DNA from 3 places in the Bacillus sp. NEB1478 genome. Region 1 is predicted to be linked to each of the others. Evidence: riboswitches for the same ligand, from Rfam matches in the RefSeq annotation. Region 1 holds a riboswitch; each other region holds the start of a gene.
The links. Region 1 has a riboswitch for cyclic di-GMP ahead of RGB74_RS01700 (hypothetical protein). Riboswitches for the same ligand answer to the same signal wherever they lie in the genome.
Positions count from the first base shown of each region.

Region 1 (7,056 bases):
AAAGCCATGACCTAGTACTTCTTTTTGACGGAGTATGCAACCTATGTAATTCAAGTGTGCAATTCATACTAAAACACGAAAAAAATGAAGAGCTGAAATTTGCGGCGATTCAATCAGAATCGGGAAAAGAATTGTTATCGCGCTATCATATTGATACAGCACAAACGGATTCTGTCATTTTTATAGAAAACGGTAAGGTTTATTTCATGTCAGATGCAGTCTTGACGCTCACTCGATATTTAAGATCCCCATGGAACTTAAGCAAGAATTTCCTGGTGTTCCCACGACCGTTAAGAGATTTTTTATACAAAAGAATTGCTAAGAACAGATATCGGTGGTTTGGAAAAAAAGAGAGCTGCATGATTCCTACCCCGGCTTTAAGAAAAAGATTCCTAGAATAGTTTTGTATGCAAATTTTCATAGGACAAGGACACCCCTTAATAAAATAAAACAAAAAGAAAAAGGGGACTATTCTTATGGGGTTAAAAGTCTTGTTCTTTGGTGACGTGGGAATTGATGACACGATAGCACTGACCTACGCCTATTTGAGTGACAAGATTGATATCGTCGGTGTTGTCGCTGACTATGGAAATGTCTCAAGAGAAAAAACGATAAATAATGTACATTATCTAGCTAAATTATTTAATTTTCCGAGTGAAGTGAAAATTATAGGCGGTGCAGAAGTGCCCATGACAGGGGAACAGCCTATCTTTTATCCAGAAGTACATGGAGAGTATGGATTAGGGCCTATAGAACCTGGCGTTTATGAAGGGGTAATCGAAAATTTTTTCGAGATTGTAAACTTGATCAATAAATATGAAAATGAACTCATTATAGTGAATGTAGGAAGGCTTACGTCGCTTGCAACAATGTTTATTCTATATCAGTCTCTAATGAAAAAAGTAAAAGCATTCTACATTATGGGTGGTGCCTTTTGGGTGCCGGGGAACGTAACAGCCGTATCTGAGGCGAATTTTCATGCTGATCCAATAGCAGTCAGAGTGGTTCTCACGTATGCGGAGAATGCAACGATCATCCCTTTGAATGTGACCGATCGTGCAATTGTGACACCAGAAATGGTCAATTATATCGATTATAAAGGGAAAGCACCGGTAATCAAGCCTTTGCTGGACTTTTATTATGATTTTTATAAAAAAAAGAACCCTCGTATTTTAGGAAGCCCTGTTCATGATGCCATCACCTTAATGGCAAGTGTCAGGGAAGATATGTTTTCGTTTAAACGTTTGCCTGTCCATATTGTAGTGAGAGATGAAATGATTGCCAGAGGACAAAGTATTGCAGATATCAGAGAGTATGTTCAATTCGGAGAGAATGAAAAAAAACATAGAATCGCGTTTGACTTTGATTACACCAAGTTTTTCAACGATTTTATGAGCACGATGACAGGTGAAAAATTTCGCTATTGATGTATTATATAAAACTATTAATTTAGAGTGAGAGCAATTAATTGAAATGCAATATGAAGAATAACAAAATAAAAACCGAAGCGTCCGATTGCAGGCAGACATCTCCGGTTAATTGTTTATAGAATTATGCACATTCTCTAATTTGATCCAGCTTGTTAAGTTTCTCATCTAAAATCTGGCTGAGCTTTACAAGGAGCGGGTCAGCAAGATTATCTACTTTTTTACTTACTTCATACATGGTCGTGCGAATGGCATCTATCTCTGTAGTTAAGACAAGAGCGTTGGTTCGGCTCATGGTCCATACCCCCTCATATATAATAACCACTTCTGCACTATTAATATCGGTAAATTATACTAACATTATATACCATATTTGGTGTCGAGTCTATCATTTTTTTGTACATATAGGGGGACAGACCCCATAAAAATACAGTAATGCCAAAAATGTCTTTTCTCCAAAGACATTTTTGGCATTTTTTATTAAAAACTTTGCAGAACTATGTCGATATACCTTTTGCTGACCTAGAAACTATCACATGGAGGAAGAAAATGATTAAGAAAAGTCTACAAAGGCAGATTTTGGTGCCTTTTTTATTGCTTATATTCATGACAGGGTTGATCATAAGCGGTGTTGGTTATTTTTATAGTATGAAAACAACGGTTAATAATTCATCTGCTGACACATCTGCAAGGATGGAAGATTTGAACCAATCCTTGGATCGTTTTTTAAGTAACAATGCTGAATTTGTTTTGGCGTATGCGGATGATGCATGGATCAAACTTTACAAAACGGGAGATGATCCCGATTATGTTCTTAGAAAGTTCGAGGACTATCATGTATCTAACGCATCAATTATGAATAGTTATTTTGTTTCAAAAGATAAAAACGTAATTATGTACCCGGTTCCTGCATCAAAAATAGATGATCTTACACTTACAGACTGGTACAAAAAAGCCGAGAAAAATCCTGAGAAGGTTATTTGGATAGATCCATTTACCGATACAGGAACAGGCAGACTCGTAATCAAGGCTGTTAAAGGAATTGAAAATAACGGGGAATTTGTTGGTGTTGCAGCAATCGATATAGCGGTTAGTGATATATTGACAATCATGCAAAATATGAAAATCGGGGACTCTGGATATGCACTGTTACTTGATAATTCCGGATCCTACATGGTGCATCCAAATCCGAAAATGGCAGGTAAAAGCGCTGCGAATGAATCTTTCTATAAAAAAATGAATCAAGAACAAGGTATTTTAACAACTGAACTTAACGGAGATAAGCGCGTGATCAGCTACGTGCAAAATGAAACGACCGGCTGGAAGCTAGCTGGAACAGTTGCAGTCAGTGAATTTGAAAAGAAAGCATCGGTCATTTTGTTGCCGATCGGTATTGCTCTCTTGATCACGATTCTTGTAGCGGCGGTCATCTCAGTCTTTGTATCAAGAAAAATCACAAATCCTGTTCGCACATTAAAAGAAGCCATGAACGAAATGAAAAATGGAAATTTGCAAGTAGCAGTTTCTATGAATCGAGAAGATGAGATAGGAGAACTGGCTGATAGCTTTACAGATATGTCAGGTCAAATGCGGATGCTGATCGGTGAAATGGCACAAATCACAGACCATGTAACTGATGCGTCACAAACGGTTGTCGCGAGTGCTGAAGAAAATTCAGCTTCTGCCCACGAAGTCTCAAGAACAATGCAACAAATAGCAGAGGGTTCCTCATACCAAGCAGAGTTAATGGATGGAAATGCTCAAGCGGCAGGTGTTCTAGCAGATCGTATTACACAAGTGCAGGAAAAGGGAGAAGCCATTGAAAAAGCAACACAACAGATGAATCATGCATCTGTAACAGGTGTTGAAAAAGTAACGTTCTTAAAAGAAAAATCGTTACTCACTACTGAAATGACAAAAGATATGATCACATCTATTAAAAAACTGGATGAAACATCTGGCAGTGTCCAGGAAATCGTCCATACGATCAGTGAAATCGCGAACCAGACGAATTTGCTAGCGTTGAATGCAGCAATTGAGGCAGCTCGCGCAGGGGAATCTGGAAGAGGATTTGCAGTTGTTGCGGATGAAGTTCGAAAATTAGCAGAACAAACAGATGGTTCATTAAAAGAAATTAGTGTATTAATCAGTGATATGCAAGCTGTTACACAATCGACTGTTGGACAAGTTCAGGAAGCTGCAGCACTGATCTTAGAACAAGGCGAAGCGGTTGAAGAAACAGAGCAGACGTTTAAAGAGATTTCTAAAGCTATCCATGGTAACTCAGAAAAATTACAAGACGTCATTGAATCCGTTGAAGAAATGACGAAGCAAAAAGATGTTTTACTGGAAAACGCCTCAAATATACTAGCTATCACGCAAGAAACAGCGGCTGGCACAGAGGAAGTTTCGGCTTCAACCGAACAACAATCAGCATCCATGGAACAACTGAACCACCTAGCAGAACAACTAGAACAATATGCAGAACAAATGCGCGACCACGTTATGAGATTCAAGATCTAGGGGACAGACCCCAGACAAATACAAAAAAGCCGGTTTTGTCTTCTTCAGAAGGACATAACCGGCTTTTTCATTGAAACAACAAGCTTTATAAATTTGATAGAGTGTAATTTTACAACGCCATTACTGCTCTACGACCGGTGTTATTCTGCTTTCGACATAATCTCGATATAGTGATTTTGATTTTTGAAACTGTTCAAGTATAAATGAGGTATCTAAGAAGGAACATACGGATTGGCTTGCATAATAACGGTAGCTGCTCCAAGGATATTCAAGAGGGTACATAACAAGGTCTGCAGCAACAGGGTTCATGTGGATGTAGCGGCTAGTGTCTAGTAGATAAGATCGATCTTCGATTAATTCTGCTCCGTATCGACCTTGAAAGACATGGCCAGTGAGTTCATATTTTTTATTAAAATACATCGCATAAGTTTCACTTAATTCTTTCATGAAATCACCAGGCGGGGACTTGCAGCATTGAATTTGTAAATGGGTGTGGTTCGGCATGAGGCAATAAGAGAAAAGTTTAACGGAATACTTAGGAATGCAGTGACTAAGTATTTTTAAATAATGATGATAATCGAGATGAGAGTAAAAAAGGGGTTCTCGTCGATTACCGCGAGTGGTGACATGGTAAACAGCATCGGGATACCAGATACGTTTCGTCCTAGAAATGGGATTCACCTCCTTCCAGTAATAATTCTAGTGTAAGGCTTTTAGCTGGATTTGGGAAATGGGGACAGTCCCCAAACAATTTATTTCCTTTACGGTTTTTGAGTAAACCTTCCCGTCGGTTTCTGAATACAAACGATTTTATTATACGAATTTCAAATATCATCATTTTACTTCAAAAATTCAGCTTTCAATTTGTCGATTGTGGGATATTGCTGAATCATTTTATCGAATTTCCCCGGAAATTTTTTTGCGAATTGCACCTTTATTGTATATATGACTTCAATCTACACAAAATAACCCCGTATTTCTAAAAACGGAGGTAAGAATATGAACCCTATTAATCCGAATCAATCTAATCCAAATCAAAATAATCAGTCCCAAAATGCTAATAGCTCTGAGTTTGTGCATCAAAACATGCAGACGGGCAAGGTGCCTGCACAATTTAACCATGGTGGACACGAACTGTTCGATGTTCATGAAATGCTGGGAGGAACAATCAGCACACTAAACTTGTACATCCTTTGCAGAGACCACATCCAGGATCAAGAATTAAAAGCAATGTTAGATCGTCATTATCAGCATATTACGAACGAATATAATGCATGTGTTCAAGCTTTTCAAACAGGAAAAGATCCATCTATGCCAACTCAAACCTATAAAATGACTCAAGAAAATGATTTTGTTTATGGGTTGAGTCCTGCACAGCCTAAAACTCCAATTCAAAATGCATCTCAGTTAAATGATGAAGCGATTTCTTCCTTAATTCTTGGAACATTAAAGTCTAATGCGTCCCTGAGAGGGATGGCTACTTTGGAACTTACTAACCCTGTCCTTCGCCGTGTATTAGCAGACGGGATACCAAATTGGATTGAAATGGCTTACGAATTATCAATTTGGCAAAACAAAAAGCATTTTTATCAAGTGCCACAATTAGCCCAACAAGATATGCAACAAATGATAAATGCATACGGTCAAGCCCAAACAATGCCGCCACTGCAATAGTTTAAGTACTTTAAAACGCTTGAGAATTAATTTTCTCAAGTGTTTTTTGAATAAATTTGCTTCTTTAAATAATTTTTTAGCAAGAAAATCACCTATAAGTATGCAAATAAATTTGTTGTATTAATTTACTAGTATATCAAAATTCTATTTACAGCAAATCCCTTTGATGGTAAATTTAATATTAGGAAATAATTAAATAAGTGTGGAGCTGTGAAGATTATTCTTTATTTGGGCGCTTGGAATAATCAGAGCTAGTAGCGCAACCGGCCGCTTCTTTTAATCAAACCGATAAAAGGAAGGGGTATTTTTTATGGAAATATCACGAAAAGAAAAGTTTAGTACAAAGAAGAAAGCGCGGAAGTGGACTAAGGTAGCATTGGCTACAGTTGCTGCTTTTACAATAGGGACTACTTCGGCATTTGCAGCGAAACCAGAGCTTGCAGATCAGCTATACACACAAATCCTTGCCTACACATTTAAGGATGATATCCAAAATCAGCTGAAAACTCAAAAAGATGAATTGCTTAGCGGGTTAAGCAGTAAAGTGCAAACTATTTTTTCAGAAACAAAAACAGAGCTGAACGATAAGAAGAAAGACATTATTCAAGAAGAGAAATCTGATCTTCAAAAACATTACGATGATGAAGTAGCAAAGATTACACAAAGAAAGCAAGAAGCTGTTGATAAAAAGACAGCAGAAATGACAAAAGAAGCGTCAACGACATCTGAAAACTATAAAAAACAGATCACACAAGAAATCGAAAAAGAGATCAAAAAACAAGATATTAATAAATAAATCAAAAGAGCGGAAAATCTCCGCTCTTTTTCTATTTTTCGATATACTAGAATTTGGAACCTCAATTAAATGGTAATGGAGCTTAATACTATGAAAAAATTATTTTTGTTTCTAAGTCTCTGCTTTTTTCTTTATGCTGCAGCGATGCTGATCCAAACGACCAACATGGATATGGGATTAGCCGTCTTTTTCATGCTTAGTGTTTTCTTTTTTCTGCTGTTTTACAAGTATCAGACCATGATGAATCTTTTTAAAAAGTACAGAAAAACGACAACGGTCATAATAACACTGGCCATCCTTTTTGCAGGCACGTTAGAAACTCTTATTCTCTTATCTGCGAATACCAATCCCGATAAGGTTTCCGATAGAATAGACACAGTACTCATATTAGGAGGCGGGACAAAAAACAACAGACCAGGTGCCGTATTGAAAGGACGACTTGATCAAGCACTCGCTTATGCTCAAAATCACAAGGATCTTCATTTTGTTGTGAGCGGGGGTCTCGGTTTTCGGAAAACGGAAAGTGAAGGCTTCATTATGAAAAACTACCTTGTGAAACACGGCATGGATCCAGATCGAATAAAGATAGAAGAAAAAGCGACAAGTACATACGAAAACTTATTATATACGAAACAA
Region 1 is NZ_CP134049.1:345,606-352,661, forward strand. It holds gene RGB74_RS01670 (thiol-disulfide oxidoreductase DCC family protein) at 1-401, shown strand, start outside; gene RGB74_RS01675 (nucleoside hydrolase) at 477-1,427, shown strand; gene RGB74_RS01680 (Spo0E family sporulation regulatory protein-aspartic acid phosphatase) at 1,552-1,722, opposite strand; partial or broken gene RGB74_RS20085 (cache domain-containing protein) at 2,076-3,008, shown strand; gene RGB74_RS20090 (methyl-accepting chemotaxis protein) at 3,132-3,950, shown strand; gene RGB74_RS01690 (transposase) at 4,071-4,631, opposite strand; gene RGB74_RS01695 (spore coat protein) at 4,950-5,624, shown strand; cyclic di-GMP riboswitch class II at 5,820-5,902, shown strand; gene RGB74_RS01700 (hypothetical protein) at 5,935-6,420, shown strand; gene RGB74_RS01705 (YdcF family protein) at 6,511-7,056, shown strand, end outside.

Region 2 (7,056 bases), 1.2 Mb from region 1:
CCGCGCGGTGATACACCTGTCTCGATAAATTCATGATGACGTGTAGCATTAACAATGGATAGCAAGTAGTTCTCAATCTCATCACTAACAAAAATTTGCTGGACTTCTTCCTGCATCTTCATGATATCTTCCAGTGAGAAAACAGGATCAAGGAAATCTTGAGGGTTTTGCTGACGGTACATTTGCATCATTGCTTTCTCTTGGCTCAAATTAGGATAACCGGATGGAAGCTTCATGAAAAACCGGTCAAGCTGTGCTTCGGGCAGCGGGAATGTTCCGTGAGATTCGATCGGGTTTTGTGTAGCTATAACTAAAAACGGGGAAGGGAGCTTAAGTGTTTCTCCGTCGATCGTTACCTGGCGTTCTTCCATTACTTCTAAAAGACTGGATTGAGCACGCGGTGTCGCACGATTTATTTCGTCAGCTAATAAAATATTCGTCATAACTGGTCCTGGTCTCATCTCGAATTCTTGATGCTTCGGATGAAAAAACTGGATTCCAGTAATATCAGCAGGCAGGATATCGGGTGTGAATTGTATTCTTTTAAAATCCCCGCCGATTAATCTTGCCAGACTTTTAGCCAGCACGGTTTTTCCTGTGCCGGGCACATCCTCTAATAAAAGATGTCCTTTATTTACAAGTGCAATCATAGTGAGTTCTACAAGGCTGTCCTTACCAGTTAAAACTTTTCCGACAGAATTCTTCATTATAGAAACTTGATTTAGTATGTTCATATAGACCTTCCTCCCAAAGTAAGTACTACAACCATACCATTATTACAATATTTAGAAAATATAAAATTTGGAATAAAATTGAAAAAAGCCAGACCTTAGTCAGGTCTGGCTAAAAATTATTTATTTAAGAAAGTCTAGTAAACTTTTTTTCTTTAGTGCAAGATTGAGATATTTACCGTTTTTCTTCCCCAATTAACAGCTTTGGAATAATCATTCATAAAAACGTCAATTTCATTGCCATTGATTCCTCCGCCAGTATCAGCTGCAACCGCATAGCCATATCCAGGGACATAAACCACAGTTCCCATTGGAATTACGTCAGGATCAACCGCGATAATTTTTGCGTATGGATAGTCAATTAGACTTGTCCCGCTTGCAGTAACACCGCTGCAGCCTTCACATTCGCTTGTATAGGCAGTGGCTGAAACAGTCATACTTTTTGATTGCAAGTTGTTTTTGATCGTGCTGAATGTTTGTTGTCCTGCGATTCCATCTACAGAAATACCTTTTGAACGCTGGAAATCAAGTACAGATTGTTTAGTAACAGGTCCATAATATCCAGTTGTAACAGGGAAATCAAAGAATCCCATCGCTTTTAATTTTGCTTGAAGTTCATGGACATCTTGATCCCATACGCCAGGACGAAGAGTATGATCTCCCATTGCAGCTTGTCCGCTTAGTGGTGATGAAATTAGTAAACCAAATGCTAATGCCCCTGTAATTACCCATTTTTTTATCATATGTAATTCCTCCTGTTATGTATAATTGGTTAAATGCACCTCGGTTTCCAATTATACAAGGACAATGTGACAATCTGGTTAGCAGAAAGTAACAAAGAGGTTACAATATTATTTTCATATAATAATAGGTAAAAATAGGAATTTATGTAATGGTGAGGAAAGGTTATAAGATTGGCAGCAAATAAAGAAGCATAACTCGACAAATTTCCCAGGAAATAGACAAAGTTTACTATTTTTCTTGTGAATCAGGTAAGTCTGCATTTAATCGATTTAAAAGTTGGTCCAATTCTTGACTGCAAATAACTGTTTCTTTAGCTGTAAGGCCAAATGTTTTTCCAAGACAAAGAAGCACTTCTCTTTTTTCTTCAATTAATTGTAACAACATGTATCATTCACAACTTTCTTGAAAGATTTTGTCTCAAAAAGTATGCAATATTTTCAGCAAAAGAAAAAGGGTTTCGCGGAAAATAGTGAAAATATTACAAGAAGCTTCAAAGCTCGTAAGAATATGTCGAATAATAATATTTATTTTTGTATTTTCGTTTGAGGATGTGCAGGAGAGGAAAAAATATTAGAAAAAGCTAACAAGTGGAGAGGTGAAGCGTATGCATCACTCATTGAATGTAGCCTTAATTTTATTAGCAGTAGCAGTTGGAGTGACAGCTCTAGCGAAAAAATGGCACAAACCTTATCCGATTGCACTTGTTATAGTTGGGGGAATCATCGGTCTGGTTCCAGTACCCTCGCTAGAACCTGTTAAAGGAATTATAGAAGAAGGGCATACATTTCAATTCATCATCATTTCGTTATTATTGCCTACATTACTTGGTGAGGCTAGTTTGAAGCTGCCTTTTAGCCATTTGCGTGATAATACGAAGTCAATTTTGGCATTAGCATTAGGCGGAACTTTAATCACTTTTAGTATAGTTGGAACATCCTCTTATTTTGGACTAGGGATGGGTGTACAAACGGCCTTTGTTTTTGCAGCGCTAATGAGTGCTACAGATCCTGTTTCTGTCTTAAGTATATTTAAATCTCTTGGGGTAAACCGGAGATTAGCCACCATTATTGAAGGTGAAAGTTTGTTTAACGATGGTGTAGCCGTTGTATTGTTCATGATTACTTCTGTTTATCTTCCTTCATACATACAGATGGGTGCTGGAGGAATAACTGCAACAATTATTATACTAGTAAAAGTTGCGTTAGGCGGTGCTCTCATTGGAGGTGCGCTGGGTTATGTATTTTCTAAGATTACAAGCTGGTATGATGATTATCCTTTAGAAATTCTGTTTTCACTTTTGTTATTTTACGGAAGCTTTTCAATAGCTGAGTCCATTCATGTTTCAGGGGTTATCGCTGTTGTAGTAGCAGGACTGATCTTTGGCAATTATGGAGCAAAGATTGGGATGAGTCCGACTACAAAAGTAAACATACATTCGTTTTGGGATGTGCTGGCCCTATTTGCAAATTCACTTGTTTTTTTGTTAGTAGGATTAGAAATCGCTTATATTAATATCGGGAACAAGTTTGGTTTAATCATTGGTGCTATTTTAATAGTTCTTGCTGCGAGAACGATTGCTGTTTATGTATCCTTGGTTCCGGTTAAAGGAATCCCTTCCAAGTGGAAGCACATTTTAAATTGGGGCGGATTAAAAGGATCTTTGTCCATCGCACTTGCTCTAAGTTTGCCAGGAGATTTTCCTGGGAGAGAAGATATTATTGTCCTTTCATTCAGTATTGTTTTCTTTTCATTGCTTGTCCAAGGCTTGACGATACCAGCACTTATAAAACGATTAAACATAAAAGGGCACGAGAAAGAAAAAACAGAATACGATGTTACGTTAGCTGCTGTCCACCGTTATGATTATGCATTAAAAAGGCTTCAGAAACTGAAGAATGAGGCAGTGATTTCCAGTGTGGTTTTTGATCGGATGAATAAACTTTACGAATATAGAAGAGATGAAGAAAAGAAAAAACTAGATGATATGTACGAATCACATCCTGAATGGAAAAGGTCACAAGAACGATTGGCTAAAATTGAATTGCTTTATGCAGAACATGAGGCTGTGGAGAGGCTTTTGCGTAAAGAGATGATTTCAACCAAGCTGGCTGAAGAAGAAATAGAGAGGATCGTTGATGAAATTGAAAAGTGCAAAAATGAGGATCAGGAGCTGTAAAAGGCGGGTTTTTTCATGATGAGTTGAATAATGGTCCAGCGGCATTGTATAGCATTTGGTACAGGTAGAGCTAAGGCTGACGGAATAATCTGCGTCAGCCAAGTTTTGTTTTTATGAAATTACTTTTGTACAACACTGTTGTATTGATTGAGTAATTTATCTAGCTGCTGGCTAACCTTTACTAACTTAGGGTGAGCTAATTCATGATTTAACATAGATGAAGTTCGATAGAGTTCTTCTCTCAGCAAAGAAATGCGGTCAAGCATCGTCTTCTCCTTCATATATATATCTCCCTTACTAAATATTTACGACGAAGGAGTCATTCGGCAACTGGCTGACATATCTACAATTAGACTTAGTCCCTATAGCTTTGCGTCCTTCTCTTTCGAAAAGTTTGCCTTTTCGTCGATTTTCCATAGTATAACATATTTAACCAGAAATGTTTACAAAAAATTACATAAATAGACAATATATTATGGGTAGTTCACCTTAATTATTTCACTTTAGTTTAATTATCGGATGAAACCAATTTGTTTTGAAGAGTGATTCAGAGCAATCTTTGGTCATTTGAGGAAGTTTCCTTTAAAATAGAAATGATATGCATGAATGAGAGAATAAATAATTTGCTATAATTGGTAATAAAGCGCGTAAGGAGGGAGACGGGTATGGATCGTATGAATGAAAAGACTTCTAATAATCATTATGATTCACCTGAAAAAAAGGTCCAAAACACGCACTCCGTTCAGTTATGGCGTGAATATTTCTCTGACCGGTTTGAGATATTTGAAAAACGTAAAATGCAAACCGTCACCTTTCGTGACATGGCAGACGGTAAAGATACGAGTTACACATTTGTTCATATTTATAGAGATTATTATCCTGCACTATTGAACGCTGGACAATTTTTCGATGAAGATATTGCATTGTTGTATAAATTTCATGTACAGATCGAGACGTTGATTCGTCTTTTTTCATTTGAAGCACATTACGGAATCGCTTCTTATATGCAAGCTAATTTTACAGCTACAGTAGATAAGTTATCTGATCAGATGTATATCACACTGAAGCAGTTGAATAGTGAAAAATTGATGAATGAAAATAAAGAGCTTATTGAAGAGAGTCTTAGGAATTTTCAGAGTCTATATGAAATTCCTCCTAAATGGGGGTATTTATTATTTTTCTTGTTTCAAGTCAGCTGGTCTCTTTTGTATACCGATGAATCTTGGCTTGAAAAATATGAAAAGCAGCTATTAGAAGAAAAAGAGGCAGGAAACACTACACAAATGCTTGAATTGGCACTTGTACATTTTGCGTTTGCACGAAAGAAAGATGAACTCGCTTTTGAACGAATTCAGAAGAATGATAAAAAGATTGAAATGGTGCATTTTTTAGTCTGGATGAAGCTATTAGTTGAAAAACAAGAATGGAACAGGCTTTTATCTTGGCTGCTTTATTTAAAACCAACGTTTTTAGAGGGAGTTAATACGTACTATTATCATTCAAATGCCCGGGAATTTTTCCATGAATACCTGAATTATTTCTGGAAGTATGCTCAGCATACAGGTGATGAAGAACAATATGAAGAAATGCTCATTGAATTCTTGCCGATCACATTTTATGAATATGGCGAATATCTAATGGTAATCGGTGAATATGAGCGGTGGGTAGAGCTGCAAGTAATTATGGGATACTCGCCCGAACTCATACAAAGAAAAGATTTAAAAGAGGTTATCTCACTAAATAAAGAATCTGTACTGCCGATATATCATCAAACGATAGACCGTTTGATCAATGAACGTACACGGAAATCATATCAATCAGCTATTAAACATTTAAAAACACTTCGGTCTATTTATTTTGATTTAGGAGAAGAAGAGCGTTTTTCGGTTTATATTAACCAGATCGCATCTGTATACGGCAGGTTAAGAGCATTTCAGGAAGAGCTGAGGAAAGGGAAGTTTATTTCATGATCGATACAAGCAATCTTTTACTTCATACAAAATGGCTGCAAGGCAATATGGTCTTGTGGGCGACAAGAAAAGAAAAAAGAGTGCATGTCAGCGACTGGAAACCTTTGTTATTCACATGGCATCAGCCTTCCTTTTATGGTACTATGCTTGACTCTGACGATCATCAAAATGTGTATTTAAATGCCGGCGATGCTTTTTTATTGTTTAACCGATATCCTGATTTTTTTATTGCTGAACATAATTGGGATGGAGAATCATTGGAAACCGTACACGAAGCAAATGATATTTTTAAATTAATGAAAAAAGAACGTGTTATTCCTGATTTCGAGGCATGGAAAGATGGGATATGGTCTTGGAAGGCTGAAGGTAAGCGGATTGAAACACCTTGGATCAATGAGGCACTTGCTACTCTTCCAGAGAGTGGTTCTGAGGTTGTTCCATCTTCTTTTCGCGGAGACCTTGTAAAAGGTATTTCCAGGCCGGTTATTTCGGCTTTGAAGAACTTAGATGAAACCGAATGGCTGATCAAAATTGGCTGGCGTATGGATCCAAAACCTTTTTCTATTATTTTTGAACTGAACGAACCATTTGATGGTGCAGATAAAGATGAATGGACGATACATGCTTTTTTACAAGAAAAAGGAGAAGGAATCCGTGTTCCTTACAAAGGAAAAAGTACACTATATCCTGATGATTGGAAATCCTATAAAGACGCCGTCGAACAAGATATAGAGCTTGCATCAAAACTGATTTCCTGGTTGAAAATAGGCAATAAAAATGAGATCAAGGAAGTAATATCGGAAAAAGAAGCTTGGGACTTCTTAACTGGGAAGAGTGATCTTTTGACCCAGATTGGTATTTCTGTTTCTTTACCGGAATGGTGGAAAACTGTACAGGACATGCAGCCAAAGGTTAAAGCGAAAATTAAAACGAAACCGCAAGCTGGCGGAGCGGCCCCATCTTTTCTCGGATTAAATGCGATCATGCAATTTGATTGGAGGCTATCTACCGGCGATGAGGAGCTTTCAGAAGACGAGTTTAGAAAGCTTGTTGATGGCAGCAGAAGACTAGTTAGAAGAAATGGACAATGGTACCGTGTTGATCCGGAGTGGATGAAACAAGTCCGGAGTCTCATAAAAAATGTCGACCGGTCAGGAATTCAATTAAAAGATGTATTAGAACAGCATCTTTTAAACATGGAGACGAATCCTGCTGATGATATTTTCGAGATGGAAGCTGAAGGTCCGATGCTTGATATGGAATGGGATGAACCGCTTAACTTATGGATGGATCAGTTATCCGAAGTGAAAACGATCCCGGTTGAACCAAAAGCAGAAAATCTTCAAGGTACATTAAGAGACTATCAGGTCACAGGAAGCTCTTGGATGTATTTTCTACGCAAGTTTGGTCTTGGAGCTTGCCTGGCGGATGATAT
Region 2 is NZ_CP134049.1:3,115,596-3,122,651, reverse strand. It holds gene RGB74_RS15715 (AAA family ATPase) at 1-734, opposite strand, end outside; gene RGB74_RS20155 (3D domain-containing protein) at 887-1,474, opposite strand; gene RGB74_RS15700 (aspartyl-phosphate phosphatase Spo0E family protein) at 1,704-1,859, opposite strand; gene RGB74_RS15695 (cation:proton antiporter) at 2,080-3,651, shown strand; gene RGB74_RS15690 (aspartyl-phosphate phosphatase Spo0E family protein) at 3,771-3,932, opposite strand; cyclic di-GMP riboswitch class I at 3,974-4,060, opposite strand; gene RGB74_RS15685 (hypothetical protein) at 4,317-5,621, shown strand; gene RGB74_RS15680 (DEAD/DEAH box helicase) at 5,618-7,056, shown strand, end outside.
Region 2: another riboswitch for cyclic di-GMP. It lies ahead of RGB74_RS15690 (aspartyl-phosphate phosphatase Spo0E family protein); the one in region 1 lies ahead of RGB74_RS01700 (hypothetical protein).

Region 3 (7,056 bases), 1.8 Mb from region 1:
ATATCCCCTTTTCCATTCGCGAAGCTGAACGCTTAGGCAGGATATACTTTTTAAAGGATGTTGAATAAAGTCCATACTTCCTTCTATAGATGGTTCATTTTGATACAGCTCTTCATTTAATGCCGGAAAAAGGTCTTGAAGACGCCCAATAACCATTGAGGGCTGCAGGGTTTTCCCTTCTTCATCGGCAAGAGCATACGACACATATAGACGGTCACTGGCATTTGTTAAAGCCAAATAAATCATAAACTGTTCATCAAGCAATTTACGGCGTGATGAAGGTGCAAGTTCGACACCATTTTTGGAAAGAGCATCTCGTTCATCTTCAGATAATAGACCGTCATCTTTTGGTTTTGCAGGAATAACACCATCGTTAACACCTAAAATAAAATTCACTTTTACATCAGTAAATCGGGATCGTTCGATTGTTCCTGCAAGAACTTGATCCAGTGATGGAGGAACTAATGCAAATTTCATGCTTTCTAGCCCTGTATCCAGCATCTGCGTCCAAGTTTCTTTTGAAAGTTCTTCTTTTCCGGTTAGTTCAACCATCTCATCTAATAGGTTCAGCACAGCATTCCACACTTGACCGTGCTCTCTTGCTGCCCGAAGTTTCCCGTCAGATTCGGATCTGAATCTCATTTTTTCAAGTTTTAAAGGGATGCTGAGCTCCTCTAGAAATGTATAAAGCGCACTGCAATAATCTTTAATCGTCTTACTTGAAGACAGTCTCCTAGACAAGCGTTTTAATGGTGAAACAATCATTTCACGCAAATCATTGAATAGTTGTTCTTTCTCATCATCGCGTGTAGTTTTACCAAAATCTTCGGCTTCAAACCCTCTGAATCTCTTATATTGCCATGGTTTAGAGTCTGTCCATCTACTTCCTTGTATACCAAGAGCAAGTACATAGTTTTCTAGTTCGTCCATACCTCTTCTGATCTCTGTTGTCGTTTTGCTGATCTCATCAGCCGGGTATAGCAATTCTGTTTTGACCGCTCGGAAAACTGCCTCATACCTCCAATTTTTCAGCACAATATCTAAGGAAGAACGAATCAATTCGATCAGCGGATGATGAAGCATCGATTTTTTCTGATCTAAAAATACAGGAATGTCATAATCGGCAAAAACGGTTTCGATCAATGGCTGGTAGCTTCCTGAGTTACGGACAGTTACGGCGATATCACGATATCTGTATCCATGATCACGAACCAGCTCAATAATCTTCCGTGCTGCTCCTTCTACTTCTAATCTTAAATTAACCGCTGCTCCAATATGTATTCCTGATGAATCTGGAAAAGTCATTGCAGGTCTTGTATCATAATGTTTTTCAATATGTGAAATAGCATGCGATCTGAATTTCGGAGTTTCATAGCGTAAAACCGGCTCCATCAATTCCACACCAAGTTCTTGTGCTTTTTGTGATAATACTTGCCTAGTTCTTATCGTCATATAAAACACATCTAATTCATGAGGTTCAGACCCATTTTCTTGTGATGGATCTACAGTAAGTGCAATGGTTACTTTTTTCGCATGCTGCATCAATGCTGCTGTTACTTCTAGCTCCTGAGGTGTAAACGAGTGAAAACCGTCTATATAAATTTCACAGTTCTTGATCATTTCTGAATAAGCGATTTTTTCCTGCAGCAATCTCAAGTAATCTTCTGAATCTAAATATTGTTCAGCCAGCGCCTTTTCCAGCGCACTTGAAATTACGCTCAAATCGGATAATTTATCTTTCAGTACCTTCTTATTGTTTTCTTTCTGACCAAGACTTAAAAGCGTTTCTGCATTATAAGTTAAATGCTCTGAAGATACACAATATCGCTTCAGCTCTGTCATCATCATTTCTAGTAATTCATAAAAACCATTCTGCTCTGATGCTTTCTTAAAGATCTTAAGTTCTTCTTTTTTGTTCTCAATAATCTTTCTGAGCATCATCCGTACTCCAGAACTTGTGATGTGAAGCCGCGTCATACCCCCTGTTTCACCAAGAATACGCCAGGCTAGCCTTGAGAAACTATAGACTTGGGCTCTCATCATTCCGTTCAAACCTGGTGTACCTGCAAGTTTGTATTCTGATTGAAATGTCATCTGATCTGGTACTAAATAAATAATAGGACTTCCAGATGGATCATCTGCCAACTTTTGTTGGATGTCCTGAAAGACAGAGTGGGACTTTCCGCTGCCGGATCGCCCCAAAATAAATTGCAAACTCATATTTTCATCCCCTGTTCCGTACACAATTTCTGTTTTTATTATCTCATAATCTCTTATGAGAACAAAGGTTAGCATTCTCAAAAACAAGTAAATAAAGCTGGAATTTAAAGGATATCTCTTAATAAAAAGCTCGGTTTAATATTGTTTTAGCTCTTTTCTTAAAGATTATTGTTTTTTAATAAGATTTGGTTAAACTATCCTTTGATAAGAAGACTGGAGCGGAAATCAACATCGCCATCTCTAATAACAATAAAAAAAAAAGAAAACCCACTGTTATTTCAGCTGATTTCCTTTTTATGATCTACTTTGAATGTATTTCTTCCCGATGTTTTCGCATCGTAAAGAAGTGTATCCGCTCTTTTAATGAGATTTGCTGGCTTTTCGCCAGGATGATGGACGGCGATACCATAGCTTAATGTTACAGGCAGAACCCCTTGGTTTAATCTGTAGGGGTATTTTTTTAAATGGTCATTCACTTGTTCGATCGATCTCTTAACTGCCGATTCTTTATCTGTATGTATGATCCAGGCAAATTCTTCTCCCCCATAACGGTATGCAGTTCCTTCTTTCATTGGTAAATACCGTGTGAAGACAGAAGAAACAAGCTTCAGCACTTCGTCACCAACAACATGTCCATGAACATCGTTCACTTTTTTAAAATGATCAATATCACAAAAAACAAGTGTAAAGGAAGATTCATGTTTTGTTTTTTCTAATACATCTTCTTGAAATTTACGATGATTGAAAAGACCGGTTAAATAATCTTGAACAGACTGAAGCTGATACATGTTTTTCTCAAAAAAGTTCTGTCGTTCCTTCGAAGCTAATACCCCGCCATATAAAGCAATCAGCCACAAAAAAGTACTGTTAATAAAGAAATTAAAAAAGGTTTTTGTTTCTAAATATCCTGCATCATACAAGAATAGGGATACGAATCCTGTAAATATGGCGGCAGCTAAAACGATAGAACCTTTTAGTCTCCAGTAAATCGCAGCATGGATTACAATCAAATAACCTACTGGAATAAACGGACTTTCTGAATTTCCGGTAAGGAGCAGCAGCCACGAGTATACGATAAAATCAAAAACAATACCTCCACGCGTAAATATCCGATAGTAATAGGATTTCTCATGAAAGCGCCATAGAACAAACTGAGTAGCTCCCATATAAGCAATTCCTATTGTTAAAAGTAAAGGAAATGTCTCTTTATTAAAGTTCAATACGCTCGCAATCGGATTGTAATAAAATAAGGGTACGCAAACGATTACAAAAAACCACCGTAAAAGTGACGAGATTGTCTCTGAACGATGATCTGTTATTACAAATAAGTCTCTCATTACTGCCATCTTCTTTCGTATTTATGTTCCTAATTCTAGAAATTATAGCATATGGGCATACTTCCCTGATAAGACTTTTCTTTACATATTAGTAAAACGGTTCATTTGGCACGGGAATTATGTCTTGATTTCCCGTTTATTGCTATACATTCGTTCATCAGCTAGTTGAAGATAATAGTCAATATTTTCATATGCATCATTTAAGAGCTCTATAGCACCATAGGCGAGCGAAATGTCTTTATTCCAATTCATAAGCTGGTTCTCCATTTTTTCGACGAGAAGATACGAATCTTCTTCATTTAAACCTGGCAGTAAGAATACGAACTCATCGCCTCCAAATCTAAAGCCAGACGAAAGCTTTAGCCGTTTAGCCAATTCAGCAATTTGCTGCAGAAGTTCATCTCCGGCATGATGACCGTAAACATCGTTAATATGTTTGAAGTTATTAATGTCAAACATAACAAGCGTGATTGGCATTTTAATCTTCTTAGCATTTTTAATTTCACTTTCCAGACAATCATAAAAATAACGGCGATTATACAGATTCGTTAAAGGATCCCTGATACTGATCTCTTTTAAATCTTTAAATTGCTGTGAAGAAAATCCGCTCAAAAAGCCTGTTATCGAACGATGAGCCGCATGGTTCCATCGGTCAAGCATGATAAGCTGAATGTAAATATCTTCACTTTTAGTGACTTTCTTCATCTCTTGCAGTACGGCTTCTCTTATACTTGTTGAGAAACAAGCGAGAGAACGGTGCGGAATACGCTGATGCTTCAAAAAATGAATACCTGAGCGAAACGCTTTTTCCTCAGCTTGTTTCAAGAAGTCTTGAAAACGATGTTCTTTCAAAAACACAGCATGTACAATTCCGCGTAAAAATTTTTCCAGCACCCGCTCATATTGTTCAACAAAGCTGCTAAGAAAAGTATTAAAATCTTCATATAAATGCAGCTCTTTTTTATGTATATCAATCATAGATGGGATGGATTTTATAAATCTTTTATACAAATCTTTTTTGAGTGCGCGCAGGTCTAGTTGGCTTTCTTCCATATTAGCAACCCTCAAATCTTCAATAATTTACATACAAAGAGCCATCCCCCTTAAGAATTAAAGGGAAATGGCTCTTAATGCTTGATAAACTTGGAATCTCGTCTTGTTTTGTCCTTCCGGTGCTCATGTATTAGCAATACACTGAACTCCTCTGAACTCCACATCATCGATCTTCTAGCTTCAGAAACATTAATATGGCATCGTTCCCCTTTGGCAACCGGCTGCCATCGTATGCATCCACATACTTTAGGCCCATAGCTTTGCGTCCCAGCTTTTCAACTGGTTTGCCCTTATTACAAAGGTTTTTATGATTTATAGTTATTATATCCTATATAGGGAAAATGTGCCAATATTTTTTATAGGCAATATTAACTATTGTAATTTCTTTTCGATAGAATATTTTAACTTTCGATAATATCTATACCCTATTCGAACTAGATTTAAAACAAAATATGGAATGCGTATAGGGAAACGGTAAAGTGTTTTTTTGTAAAATTTGAAGTAGGCTTTTCTTAAATCTGCCCATTTTCTGCATTCTACCTGTTTTAAGAAGTCAGAAACATCGACAATAATTCCTCTGCCGTTACTGATCATGACATTCTTCCCATGAACATCAACAGGAAATAAGCCCTTTTTCTTCGCATAATTCAGAGCTTCATCGATATCATAAATGACTTTTTCAGGAATTTTAACACCTTTATGAACACAATCATAGAGAGTTACCCCTTCAATTCTCTTTAAAATCAGGAATCGATCTTCCGTATAATAGCATACGGAATAGCCAGGATGCTCTCCCAGTTTTTCATATACCTTCTTTTCTTGGATAAGGCCATGCGCTTCTCTTCCATAGATTTTAACAACATAAGCGGGATAGTCAGGATGAAGGAATACTGCGGCATAGTTTCCGCAGCCGATCAATTTCCAAGGATGAGGAGTGTTGATAGGGCATACCGGATCAAACGGACTCTGACTCTCTATAATCATTTCTCTATTTAACTGTCTTGTAAGCTGGATAAAGTGTTCCATACATTTCCTCTTTTTCGTTGGTATACCATGAGTTTTAGCATCTAGCAATACGTTCATTGTATACACAACCAGCTAAAAAGGAAACCAATTTGAAGGAAAGAAATTTCTATTGTGATGCAACGCGAAGATAAGACATCATGAGGGTTTCAGCTTTATTCTTCAAATGGACATTCGGAAATCTCATAATTTCACGATAACCTCGAATGAATATCTCATATTCGGTAATATCGTTATCTTTCTGGCCATCCATCACCTTAATTTTTCTTTTTCTTAGTTCAACGCGAACATCATGCAAGTCTTTGCTAATTTGATTCATTATCTGCTCTAAGAGAGCGATGTAAGGCTGCTTTAATTTAAATGCTGAACGGTTTACAACTTGTAAATCACGGTGAAAAACCGTTAATATAATCGGATACATTACGAATTTATCGATTAATGAACGTTCCTCTTCATTACCATACTGCATATAGATCCCCCTTTTAAGAAGGCAAAAATTTAAATTGAACAGATAAAATATTGCTGATTTCAAAGGTTCTTATTTGTTTTCGCTCAGAACAGAAAGCCGTAACAAGCTTACCGTCAAAAGCATAAGGCGTGATAAGGCGTTGTGTGATTGCACCGCTTTTAGAAAGGTAGATCACCTCAATCGGCGCCCTTTCTTGGATGCATCTCAAAAACATACTTGTCATGTTAGAGACCTCCTTTTTATCAGTATATACGAACACACGTTCTTTTAACACTAGAAAAAAATACCTGCCCTATTTGGGCAAGTATCTTTACAAAAATTATTTCGTTTTTGACTCAAAGCCCATCGCTTCAAGCTGCTGATACAGATTTCCCGCAATCGAAATTCCATCAAAGCTGATTCCCAAAGAAACTACTGTTTGTGCAAGTTCGGGGCGCATACCGCTTAATGTCACTTCAACACCTAATAATTTTAAGGAATTGATTACTTTAAATAAATTGTGTGCAACCATCGTGTCAATAACTGGTACTCCTGATAAATCTATAAATAGATGTTCTACCTGTAACTCGGTGCATCTCTCCAAAGCTGTTTCCATTATAAGCTTTGAACGATGTGTATCAATTGTCCCAACAAGCGGGAGTACTGCAATCGATCGAGTAAGACGGACAACGGGTACAGATAATTCTTCGATCGCTTCACGTGCAAGTCCCAATACTTTATTGTTGTTTTCTACATAAGCTACACTAAACGCGTGAACGGCTTCATCGAGCAGTGGATCTATAATGGAGGCTGCTTTTAACACCGTTTCTGCAGAGGATGTCTGCTTTTTTATCTCTTCTCTAATAAAATCCCATAATACAATTCTGTAAAAACGGGTACTGTGCAATGCCAGATCAAGAGGAACTTCATACTGAACAGCAAGTTCTCCATTTCTTTTTCCCCATTCGATGAATG
Region 3 is NZ_CP134049.1:2,475,793-2,482,848, forward strand. It holds gene addB (helicase-exonuclease AddAB subunit AddB) at 1-2,220, opposite strand, end outside; gene RGB74_RS12225 (GGDEF domain-containing protein) at 2,499-3,557, opposite strand; gene RGB74_RS12230 (GGDEF domain-containing protein) at 3,675-4,610, opposite strand; cyclic di-GMP riboswitch class I at 4,820-4,909, opposite strand; gene RGB74_RS12235 (protein kinase family protein) at 4,983-5,636, opposite strand; gene RGB74_RS12240 (YhjD family protein) at 5,743-6,102, opposite strand; gene RGB74_RS12245 (WYL domain-containing protein) at 6,116-6,325, opposite strand; gene RGB74_RS12250 (STAS domain-containing protein) at 6,422-7,056, opposite strand, start outside.
Region 3: another riboswitch for cyclic di-GMP. It lies ahead of RGB74_RS12230 (GGDEF domain-containing protein); the one in region 1 lies ahead of RGB74_RS01700 (hypothetical protein).